One region of the Streptococcus equinus genome, then DNA from elsewhere that is predicted to be linked to it. Evidence: predicted binding sites of a transcription regulator. Region 1 holds the regulator's gene; each other region holds the start of a gene.
The links. Region 1 encodes Rex, which represses fermentation and respiration genes when NADH is low (regulators of the CRP and FNR family bind a similar motif). Its sites were predicted from a motif close to TTGTGAANTANTTCACAA; they were not measured.
Positions count from the first base shown of each region.

Region 2: ACN0NP_RS06385 (class II fructose-bisphosphate aldolase) is a predicted target of Rex. The motif match lies at 1,006-1,023, and genes of this name have one in related genera.
Region 3: adhE (bifunctional acetaldehyde-CoA/alcohol dehydrogenase) is a predicted target of Rex. The motif match lies at 2,308-2,325, and genes of this name have one in related genera.

Region 1 is NZ_CP185763.1:1,818,439-1,822,611, reverse strand. Features, by position in the region: gene ACN0NP_RS09040 (ribose-phosphate diphosphokinase) at 1-900, shown strand, start outside; gene ACN0NP_RS09035 (cysteine desulfurase family protein) at 907-2,022, shown strand; gene ACN0NP_RS09030 (DUF1831 domain-containing protein) at 2,024-2,371, shown strand; gene ACN0NP_RS09025 (redox-sensing transcriptional repressor Rex) at 2,501-3,142, shown strand; gene radC (RadC family protein) at 3,217-3,897, opposite strand; gene ACN0NP_RS09015 (AI-2E family transporter) at 3,953-4,173, opposite strand, start outside.
Region 2 is NZ_CP185763.1:1,283,260-1,287,432, forward strand. Features, by position in the region: gene ACN0NP_RS06375 (alpha/beta hydrolase) at 1-727, shown strand, start outside; tRNA gene ACN0NP_RS06380 (tRNA-Leu) at 780-865, shown strand; gene ACN0NP_RS06385 (class II fructose-bisphosphate aldolase) at 1,067-1,948, shown strand; tRNA gene ACN0NP_RS06390 (tRNA-Thr) at 2,062-2,134, shown strand; gene rpmB (50S ribosomal protein L28) at 2,341-2,529, shown strand; gene ACN0NP_RS06400 (Asp23/Gls24 family envelope stress response protein) at 2,645-3,010, shown strand; gene ACN0NP_RS06405 (DAK2 domain-containing protein) at 3,010-4,173, shown strand, end outside.
Region 3 is NZ_CP185763.1:1,244,129-1,248,301, reverse strand. Features, by position in the region: gene adhE (bifunctional acetaldehyde-CoA/alcohol dehydrogenase) at 1-2,115, opposite strand, end outside; gene rpsO (30S ribosomal protein S15) at 2,565-2,834, opposite strand; gene ACN0NP_RS06180 (MFS transporter) at 2,992-4,155, opposite strand.

The sequences.
Region 1 (4,173 bases):
ATTGCGGATGCTTTAGGTGTCCCTCTTGGAAAAGTATCAACACGCAAGTTTTCAGACGGCGAAATCATGATTAACATCGAAGAAACAGTTCGTGGAGATGATATCTACATCATCCAATCAACTAGCTACCCTGTTAATGATAACCTTTGGGAACTATTAATTATGGTAGACGCTTGTAAACGTGCCAGCGCACACACTGTCAATGTCGTTATCCCATACTTTGGATACTCACGTCAAGACCGCATCGCTGCTTCACGTGAACCAATCACAGCTAAACTTATTGCAAACATGCTAGTTAAAGCTGGTGTTGACCGTCTTTTGACTCTTGACCTTCACGCTGTTCAAGTACAAGGTTTCTTTGATGTCCCAGTTGACAACCTCTTTACTGTTCCATTGTTTGCTAAATACTACTGTGAACAAGGTTTGAAAGGTGAAGACGTTGTTGTTGTCAGCCCTAAAAACTCTGGAATCAAACGTGCTCGTAGCTTGGCTCAAACTCTTGATTCACCAATCGCTATCATCGACTACGCTGAAGATGATTCACACCGTGAAGAAGGTTACATCATCGGTGATGTTGCTGGTAAAAAAGCAATCCTTATCGATGACATCTTAAACACTGGTAAAACATTTGCTGAGGCAGCTAAAATCGTTGAACGTGGTGGCGCAACAGAAATCTATGCAGTAGCAAGCCATGGTCTATTTGCTGGCGCTGCCGCTGACAGTCTTGATGCTGCTCCTATCAAAGAAATCTTAGTAACTGACTCTGTCGATACTAAAGAACGCTTGCCAAAAAATATCAAATATCTTTCTGCAAGCCAATTGATTGCTGATGCGATCACTCGTATCCACGAAAAAGCTCCGCTCAGCCCACTATTCTCATATAACGCTAAAAAGGACTAATAATATATGATATATCTTGATAATGCTGCAACTACCCCTCTCACCCCTTCTGTTATTGATGCAATGACAGAAATTATGGAGAATGACTTTGGTAACCCATCAAGCATTCATGGCATTGGGCGTCGCGCTAATCAGCGTCTTCGTTCAGCTCGCCAAACCATTGCCTCAGCTTTAAAAACTGACCCACGCCGCATTATCTTTACATCAGGTGCTACCGAAAGCAACAACACAGCTATCAAGGGTTATGCCCTTGCTAACCAAGCTAAAGGTAAGCACATTATTACAACTTCTATTGAACACCATTCAGTTCTTCTTACAATGAAGTACTTGGAAAAACGCTTTGGTTTTGAAGTCACTTATTTGAAACCTGAAAATAATCAAATTACTGCTAAACAAGTTGCTGATGCTTTGCGTGATGATACCATCTTAGTCAGCACAATGTTTGCAAACAATGAAACTGGTGATTTACTTCCAGTTAAAGAAATTGGTGAACTCCTTCAAGACCACCAAGCTGCTTTCCACGTTGATGCTGTTCAAGCTATCGGAAAAATCGATGTTTTCCCTGAAGACATTAAAGCTGATTTTCTTTCTGCTTCTGCTCACAAATTCCATGGACCAAAAGGTGTCGGTATCCTTTACTCAACACCACAACATTTTGATAACTTGCTCCACGGTGGTGAACAAGAAGACAAACGAAGAGCCAGCACTGAAAATATGATTGGTATCGCTGGTATGGCACAAGCCCTATCAGATGCCGTTGCTAACAAAGACAAAAACTTTAAGCATGTTGAAGAGCTTAACCAAGCCTTTCTCGATGGTATTTCTGGACTAGATTACTATATCAACGGTAGCGAGAACAGAATGCCTCATGTGCTTAATATTGGTTTTCCAAATCAAAACAATGGTATGCTTCTAACACGTCTTGACTTAGAAGGAATTGCCGTTTCAACAGGTTCTGCTTGTACTGCTGGTACCGTTGATCCAAGTCATGTTTTGGCAAGCCTATACGGTGATGACTCTCATCGTTTAACTGAATCAATCCGCGTTAGCTTCTCAGAGCTTAATACTATCGAAGAAGTTCAAGAACTCGCACAAAAATTAAAAGAAATCGTAGGAAACTAGGATGGCATTTGAAAAAGAAATCACACTGCAAGACTGTCTTTACAGCTATGCTATTAGCAATAACATCAAAAAATACACACTTCGTGATACAACCTTTACTCAAAACCGTATCGGTAATTACGAATTAACTCGCTTGTTGGAAAAAGTTCCAAATTCAGGCGACGGTTTTCCATTGAAAATCACAATCAACAAAGATTTAACAGGATTTAAATTAAGCATCACTGATAAATCTGGACTACGTTTTGTTAACATCTTCAAATCTGAAGATAACAAAATCCTCCAAGAAAAATTCTACTTCTTGATGGATAGTCTCGTTGAACGTGATATTTTCACTAAAAAAGAAGTTTAATAAAAAAGCAACTCTTTACCTGCTTCAAGGCAGATTAAGAGTTGTTTTTTTAATTAATTCAAAAATTTGTTTTTAATTTCACAAAGTTTTTGTTACAATAGATGTAGTAAGTAAAAGGGAGATGGTATTGTGACTACTGAGAAATCTATTCCTAAAGCAACAGCAAAGCGACTCTCGCTTTATTATCGTATTTTCAAACGTTTTAATACTGATAATGTTGAAAAAGCAAGTTCAAAACAAATTGCGGATGCTATGGGAATTGATTCTGCAACAGTTCGTCGAGATTTTTCATATTTTGGTGAACTCGGACGACGCGGCTTTGGCTACGACGTCAAAAAATTAATGAATTTCTTTGCTGATATTTTAAATGACCATTCTACAACAAACGTTCTTTTAGTAGGATGCGGAAATATCGGACGTGCACTACTTCATTACCGTTTCCATGACCGTAATAAAATGCAAATTGCAATGGCATTTGATACTGATGATAACGAGATTGTTGGACATCAAACCTCTGATGGTATTCCAATCTATGGTATCTCATCTCTTAAAGAACATGCTCAGGAAGCTGGGATAGAAACAGCTATTTTAACTGTACCAAGTACTAAAGCTCAGGAAGTTGCTGATATTTTAGTTGAAGCTGGAATCCATGGAATTCTAAGTTTCTCACCTGTACACCTCAATGTCCCTAAAGATGTGATTGTTCAATATGTTGATTTGACTAGTGAGCTTCAAACACTTCTCTATTTTATGAGCCAATCAAATCAATAATGCCTTGCTCAAGAAATTTAGTATTTAAATACTTTTTTCAAAGTCTGAGAATTTTTCTCAGGCTTTTTTATTACTTATAAAACATCCGTTTCTTCTCTAAAACTGTAATATTGGTATTTGCCTACTATGATATGATCTAAGCAAATAAGTCCAATATCTTCACATGAACGCTTTATTTTTTCAGTAAAGCGCAAATCATTTTCGCTAGGTTCTGGCGAACCAGAAGGGTGATTATGAACGATAATCACTGAAGTTGCCATGTTTTTACAAGCATAATACAAAATTTCACGTGGTTCAGCAATTGAGCGACGAACTGAACCAATAAAAATGGTACGTTGTTCGATAATGCGATTTTGCGTATCTAGGTAAATGGCTACTAGATGCTCTTGCTTTTGGTCACTAAGTTCTAGCATCATCTTTCTAGCTAGACGTTCACTGCTCATAATACGCTCTTTTTGGACGTACTCTGCCTTGCTAATGCGCTTAGCTAATTCAAGCATCGCTTTAATTTCAATGGACTTCACGTGACCAATTCCCTTAATTTTTTGCAATTCTTGTAAAGATAGATGCTGAAAATCCGCTAAACTGTCAATGTGTTTTAAAATATCATTTGCCACTTCCAAAACAGGTCTAGTCTTTGTTCCCGTACGTAATAAAATCGACAATAATTCCTGATTGCTTAGTTGCTCTGCACCTAAATCTCGCAAACGCTCACGCGGTAGCATAGCATCTGCTTTCATCTCAATTGTGTACATAAAAATACCTCCACTTATTTATTCGTAAGTTGAAGGTATTTCCTTTTATTTTTAGTTATTGTAGTCGATTTTTCTGACGTTTTGCGACATTATCTTTAATCATTTGATATAAGCTTGCTGCTAACGGTACTGCAACAAGCATTCCTAGAACTCCCCATAGTGACGCACCAATGGTAATTGCCATCAGTACCCACATACCAGGTAATCCAATTGAGCCACCCACCACGCGCGGATAAATTACGTTTCCTTCAAATTGCTGTAGAACAACTAAGTAAA
Region 2 (4,173 bases), 540 kb from region 1:
GATGACTAATCAAGGTTTAAAACAAGATGCTTGGTATGTTCCTGCAGCAAATGAAACAAATAAGACTGTCATTGTAGTTCACGGATTTAATAGTAAAAAAGAAGATATGAAACCTTACGCATGGATGTTCCATGAGATGGGCTATAATGTTCTTATGCCAGATAATATGTCTCACGGTGAAAGTGAAGGGCAGATTATTGGTTTTGGCTGGAATGACCGACTAAATGTTATTAAGTGGGCTGAGCTACTAGCTTTAGAGAACTCTAACAGTCAAATCACCTTATTTGGAGTTTCAATGGGAGCTGCAACAGTCATGATGGCTTCAGGAGAAGACACTTTACCGAAACAAGTCAATAATATTATTGAAGATTGTGGGTTCAGCAGTGTCTGGGATGAGATAAAATATCAAGCTAAAGAAATGTACAACCTACCTTCATTTCCATTAGTCTATGAAGTTTCAGTTATTTCAAAAATTAGAGCAGGATTTTCATATGGACAAGCAAGCTGTGTTAATCAGCTTAAAAAAAATGAACGACCAACTCTTTTTATTCACGGTAGTAAAGATGAATTTGTTCCGACAAGTATGGTTTACAAAAACTATCGTGCATCAAAAGGTGAGAAAGAGCTTTATATAGCAAAAGGTGCGGGTCATGCGAAGTCGTTTGAAACTGATCCAACAACATATTTTGAAAAAATTTCAGCTTTTTTGCAAAAAAATGAAAAATAGTGTTGACAGAAACATGAATCACTGATATAATTATTTATGTTGTTAAGGAACAGCGGAAATGGCGGAATTGGCAGACGCGCAGGACTAAGGATCCTGTGATCGCTTTAGATCGTGAGGGTTCAAGTCCCTCTTTCCGCAGAGTAGACAAGCCAGAGAGTGCTTGTCTTTTTTTGTACTTTAAAATCAATATTGAAAAGTGATGAAAAATTTTTCGTTTTCATTGCTTTTTTTACATAAAATCAGCCAAATTGTAAGTTAAGCTAGCAATCTTTTTTAATTTGTGATAGAATGTACATATAAAAAGGGTATATCCCAAAAAATAAATAGGAGGCCTATATAATGGCAATCGTTTCAGCGGAAAAATTTATCAAAGCTGCCCGTGAAAACGGATATGCGGTTGGTGGATTTAACACAAACAACCTTGAATGGACTCAAGCAATCTTGCGTGCAGCAGAAGCTAAAAAAGCTCCAATTCTTATCCAAACTTCTATGGGTGCTGCAAAATACATGGGTGGTTACAAACTTTGTAAAACACTTATCGAAAACCTTGTAGAATCAATGGGTATCACTGTACCAGTTGCTATTCACCTTGACCACGGTCACTTTGAAGATGCATTGGAATGTATCGAAGTTGGTTACACTTCAGTTATGTTCGACGGTTCACACCTTCCACTTGAAGAAAACCTTGAAAAAGCTAAAGAAGTTGTAGCTAAAGCTCACGCTAAAGGCGTTTCAGTTGAAGCTGAAGTTGGTACTATCGGTGGTGAAGAAGACGGTATCGTTGGTGGCGGTGAATTGGCACCAATCGAAGATGCTAAAGCTATGGTTGCTACAGGAATCGACTTCCTTGCAGCAGGTATCGGTAACATCCACGGTCCTTACCCAGCTAACTGGCAAGGTCTTCACCTTGACCACCTTGAAAAATTGACTGCTGCTGTACCAGGATTCCCAATCGTATTGCACGGTGGTTCAGGTATCCCTGATGATCAAATCAAAGCAGCTATCAAACTTGGTGTAGCTAAAGTTAACGTTAACACTGAATGCCAAATCGCATTCGCTAAAGCTACTCGTAAATTTGTTGCTGAATACGAAGCAAACGAAGAAGAATACGATAAGAAAAAACTCTTCGACCCACGTAAATTCTTGAAACCAGGTTTCGAAGCTATTACTGAAGCTGTTGAAGAACGTATCGACGTATTTGGTTCAGCTAACAAAGCTTAATCAGACTTCGTTTCGTTAAAAAACTTCCCAAACGGGAAGTTTTTTTGATTTTTTCTTTAGAAATCACTTCTTTTGTTGACATTATTTTAGCGAGTGCTATAATGAACCTGTTAGCCGATTTAGCTCAGTCGGTAGAGCAACGCACTCGTAACGCGTAGGTCGTAGGTTCAATTCCTGCAATCGGCAAAAGAAAGAAGAGTCCCGATATTTGGGACTTTTTTTGTTTCCAAAAGACTCTTATTTTTCGGGCAGCTTTAGAAATAATATACCTTTTTCTAAAACTTTTTTAATGATTATTGACTAAAATACTTGCTAAATTAGGTCCAATATGTTATCATTTTATGGTATGTGGTGTAAAACACCTATAATCTAAGTAGGAGGACGCAGATAAAATGGCTAAAGTTTGTTATTTCACAGGTCGTAAGACTGTATCAGGAAACAACCGTTCACACTCAATGAACAAAACTAAACGTGCAGTTAAACCAAATCTTCAAAAAGTTACTATTCTTGTAGATGGAAAACCTAAAAAAGTTTGGGCATCAGCTCGTGCGCTTAAATCTGGTAAAGTTGAACGCGTATAAAATAAAAGCCGAAAGGCTTTTTTCTTTGTTTTGTAAACGGTATTTTTCCATTATTTTTTACAATACGGCTAATATATGGTAAAATAAACTGATTAAAACTTTTGAGGTAGTAAATATGACTGTGAAAATTAATACAAAAGATGGCCAAATTGAGTTATCTGACGACGTAATTGCAACTGTTGTTGGCGGTTCAGCAACAGAAATTTTTGGTGTTGTTGGTATGGCAAGTAAAAGTGCTCTTAAGGATAATTTTCAAGCGCTTCTGCGTAAAGAAAACTACGCAAAAGGTGTTGTTGTCAAATCAACAGAAAGTGGTATTTCAGTCGATGTTTACACAGTAATGTCATATGGTGTAAAAATTTCTGAAGTATCTAAGAACATTCAAGAACGTGTCAAGTTTAATCTTGAAAATCAACTTGGCCTCTCAGCAGACATGGTGAATGTTTACGTACAAAATATTAAAGTTGTAGGAGAAGATTAGTGTCAAATATTACAACAAGTTTATTCCAAGAAATGGTTCAAGCTGCTAGCACTCGTCTTGGAAATCAAGCAGAATATGTAAACTCCCTTAATGTTTTCCCTGTACCAGATGGTGACACAGGAACAAACATGGGAATGACAATTGAAAATGGTGCCAAAGAAGTTGCAGATAAACCTGCATCTACAGTTGGAGAAGTCGGACAAATCCTTTCAAAAGGTCTTTTGATGGGTGCACGTGGTAACTCAGGTGTTATCACATCTCAATTATTCCGTGGATTCGGTCAAGCAATCAAAGATAAAGAAGAATTGACTGGTAAAGACCTTGCTCACGCTTTCCAATCAGGTGTTGAAGTGGCTTATAAAGCTGTTATGAAACCTGTAGAAGGTACTATTTTGACTGTTTCTCGTGGCGCTGCTACAGCTGCTCTTAAAAAAGCAGAAGAAACTGATGACGCTGTTGAAGTTATGCGTGCTGCACTTGAAGGTGCAAAAGGCGCACTTGCTAAAACACCAGAAATGCTTCCTGTTTTGAAAGAAGTTGGTGTTGTCGATTCAGGTGGTCAAGGTTTAGTCTTCATTTATGAAGGTTTCTTATCTGCTTTGACTGGTGAATACATTGCTTCTGAAGATTTCAAAGCAACTCCAGCGGTTATGACAGAAATGATTAACGCTGAACACCACAAATCTGTAGCTGAACACGTTGCAACTGAAGATATCAAATACGGTTACTGTACTGAAATCATGGTTGCTCTCAAACAAGGTCCTACTTACGTAAAAGAATTTAACTACGATGAATTCCAAGGATTCTTGGGTGGTCTAGGTGATTCACTTATCCTTGTTAACGACGATGAAATTGCTAAAGTTCACGTCCACACAGAAGATCCAGGTTTAGTCCTTCAAGAAGGTCTAAAATATGGTGCTCTTAAAAAAGTTAAAGTTGATAACATGCGTAACCAACATGATGCTGTTCTTGAAAAAGACCAAGCTCAAGCTGCAGCTGCTAGCAAAGAAGTAAAAGACTTTGCAATTGTTGCTGTATGTGCTGGTGATGGCTTAGCTGATATCTTCAAATCACAAGGTGTTGACTACGTTATCTCAGGTGGTCAAACAATGAATCCATCTACAGAAGATATCGTTAAAGCAATTGAAGCTGTTAATGCTAAA
Region 3 (4,173 bases), 570 kb from region 1:
TTCAAGTGACCATGGACGAGTCAAATCAGATGCCATAACTGAAACATAAGCTTCAAGGGCATGTGACAAAGTATCAAGACCAGATAGAGCAACTGTGCGTTTTGGCACTGTCATAACAAATTCTGGGTCTACGATAGCAACTTGTGGAGTCAATTCATAGTCAGTCAAAGGATATTTAACATGAGTGTGGTCATCTGTAATAACAGCGTATGGTGTTACTTCTGAACCAGTACCAGATGTTGTTGGAATACAGAAGAGACGAGTTGCTGTTTGATGTTTAAATTTCACGATACGTTTACGGATATCAATGAATTTTTGTTGCAAACGTAAGAAGAGTTCGCTGACATTTTCATAGCTGTCAAGGAAATCAGCTTCTTGGTCAAGTGAGTATTCATAGATGTAACGTGCAATTTTAGCCGCATCAAGTGCTGAACCACCACCGACTGCAATAACTGTATCAGGTTTGAAATCACGCATTTGTTTTGCAATTTCAATTGTTTGACCAAGTGTTGGGTCTGGTTTGATAGTACCGTAAATTGATGTTGCAACTTTTTCATCACGCAATGCTAATTGAGCAAGAACAGTATCAACAAAACCAAATTGAACCATTCCTGGGTCAGCAACGATCAAAGCACGTTGCATTGGTTCGTATTCATCTTGCAAGTAAGAGATAGCATTTTTTTCATAGTATGTTTTTTCTGGTAGGCGAATCCATTGAGGACGGTTGCGACGTTTGGCAACTGTCTTAACATTTAAGAGATCGCCAGTTGAAAGATTGTGTGACAATGAATTTTTCCCCCATGATCCTGTTCCAAGTGTTAAGCTAGCTTTAAGTGCATCTGTGTAAACATCACCGATACCTCCGACTGAATCTGGTTGGTTAACCAAGACACGTGATGCTTTTACGGCATCTCCGTATTCAGCAACAAATGGATCTGCTTGAGAGCCAATTTGGATACCAGCATTGTGTCCTGCACCTTGGTAGTCAAGAAGTGCTTCGACAATTTCAACACCTTCGCTACGATCTTTAGCTTTGTAAACTGAAAGGAGTGGAGAAAGTTTTTCAGAAGAAAGTTTTTCACCAATGTTTTTCTTGTCAAGTTCAAACAAGAGAACATCTTTTCCTTCTGGTAATTTCACGCCAGCTTGTTCACAAATCCAAGTCGCTGGCATACCAGCCACTGGTCCATTAACACCATGGCGATCATTGAAGACAAAGTCTTCGATTTTTTTATAGTCCTTCTTAGGCACAAGGTAAGCACCTTTGTCTTGCATTTTTTGAAGCCATTCATCGTAAATAGGAGCTTCAACGACTGCAGAGTTTTCTGTGGCACAAATCATACCATTATCAAAACGTTTTGATAACAACAAATCTTCTACTGCACGGTCAACGTGAGCTGTTGCATCAACGTAGATAGCACCGTTACCAGCACCAACACCCATTGATGGGTTACCTGATTTAAGAGCGGCATTTACCATACCAGGTCCACCAGTTGCCAAGATAGAAGCAATTTTCGGATTTTGAATCAATGCTGATGTGTTTGCAAGAGATGGTGTTTCAATCCATTGAACAATGTTTTCTGGTGCACCAGCTTTAACAGCAGCGTCGTAAAGAATTTGTGCTGCGTGTGCTGAACATTTTTGCGCCTGTGGGTGGAAGGCAAATACAATTGCATTACGTGTCTTCAACGCAACCAAAATCTTGAACATTGTTGTTGAAGTTGGGTTAGTTGTTGGAACAATACCAGCCAAGACACCAAGTGGTGCTGCAATTTGGATACTTCCTGAAACTTTATCTTCCCCAATAATACCTACTGTTTTTTCGTTTTTAATACGTTCGTAAACGTACTCAGTAGCAAAGTGGTTTTTAATATCCTTATCCTCAACGACACCACGACCTGTTTCTGCATGAGCTTCTTTTGCCAATTCAAGTGAAGCTTCTGAACCTGCAAGAGCCATAGCTGCGACAATGTTATCAACTTGTTCTTGTGAATAAGTTGCATAAACACGTTCAGCTTCAAGAGCTTTTTCGACAAGAGCTCCTGTGTACTGTTGAGCTAATTCTTCTGCGCTCAACTCGTTATTCTTTACATCTGCATTTGTTGCTTTAGCCATTAAGAAAACCTCCTTATAAGTACCCTTAAATAAGTGCCTCATTTTTTAAGAAGAACTATATTAATGATTGATACTTAAATAAAAACACGACTGTATAGTCTGAAATTCCAAAACTCAACGTCATTATTTGAGGTCTTCTTCCTTACATAAACTACACAAAATCAAAAGTTAAATTCTTTAATCATCATATCATTGTGATATTCTTCACCAACTATATTAAACCTTTTTCAAAAAAAGTCAAGTATTTTTTGTAAGCTTTTTCATTTTCGTTACAAAAGCAATGTAAGGGGATACAAGAAAAAGTGACTGTTTTCCTTTTAAACTAATATTTTTATCACTTTTATATTTTCACATTATTCAAAAGCTCATTTTCATTAAAAATTATTTTCAAAGAAAACAAAAAAACTTCTTGGAAATTCCAAGAAGTTTTTCTTTGGTTTTGCGTCAGATTAACGACGAAGACCAAGTGATGCGATCAATTCGCGGTAACGGTTAACGTCTGTGCGGCGAAGGTATGCCAACAAGTTACGACGGTGACCGATTTTTTTCATCAAACCACGGTAAGTTGCGTGGTCTTTTTTGTGTTGTTTGATGTGTTCGTTAAGGTGGTTGATTTCCCAAGTAAGAACAGCTACTTGAACTTCAACTGAACCTGTGTCACCTTCGTGACGTGCGTATTGAGCGATGATTTCATTTTTTTTCTCTTTTGAGATTGCCATAATTTTTCTCCTTTATATTGCTTCATCCGAGTGGTAGGTTTTTGGCGGATCCTACGACCAAGAAGAAGTTACTTGTCTTACGACAGTCCTTATTGTAGCAGATTAAATCTAGTTTTGTCAAAGGTTTTCCCTTAATTTAACAAGACTTTAACACAAATTAATTTTTCTTTGAAAAACGTGTTTTTACAATCAAACCTAAGCAAATAATCAAACTGATAACCGCGTAAATGACAAAGGCAAATCCTGGTTGTGGGCTAAATTGTGAGAAGAGATTTAAGACAATAGCTGAGCTAGCACCACCAAGGTTACAGAAAATCAAAATAAGTGTTGTCGCATTTCCAATCAATTGAGGTGAGATGTTATTTGAAACGTCACTGAAGACACATGTCACCACAATACTATACCAGAAACCTGATAACATTGCTCCAAGTAGCATAATCCAAAGATTATTAGCAAATCCTACCATAAAAAGACCAAGAGCAAATGGAAGCATTGAAATGGTAATCAAGTTTTTGCTAAAGCGACCAAGTAATCCCTCAAAACAAATTCCTGAAAGAATTCCCATAAGCATCATACCACTCAAGATTAAGCTAGCTTGACGCGGGCTTCCAAGATGTAATTGGTCAACAATCACTGGAATACGTAAACTGTTTGCACTGTTAATGTTAATAACAAATCCAGCCAATAATGATAGTCCAACAATATATAAAATATCTTCTTTGCTAAATTTAGCACGAGTCTCACTGTGCTGAACTTCTTCTACTTCAACGTTAGGTTTTGGAGCAAAAATAAGATAAAACGCAAGAATTGGCAAGGCAAATAGATAAACGCTAAATGTCCATGTCCAACCAAGAGTTACAATGAAACCTACAATTACTGTTAAAAGGGCATTACCAATGATTTCAAATGAACCACGAAGTCCCAACATTTGAGCACGTTCATTGCCAACATAAGTTTCACTAATGATACTAATCGCACGAGAATTGATTAGACCAATACCAATACCAAGTAAAATACGTGAGACAACTACTAATGAATAGCTGTGCAAAAGAACTGGCATACTTCCGCCAAATGCGACCAAAAGTAAACCAAGAATAATACTAGCTCTCTCAGAAAGGAATCGGTCAATAATCGGATTAAGCAAAAGCATTGCTAAAATAACAAATGATGACATTGAAAATAGAAATTCAACTTGACTTGAAGCATAACCTTGCTTAGCAAAAGTCGTAATCATTTGCGGTAAAGCTGTCGACGGAGATAACGTCGAAATCAGCATTAAAGATAAAGATAGGAGACTAAATTTCTCCAAAAGTGTTTTCATAGAAACTCCTTACTTGTT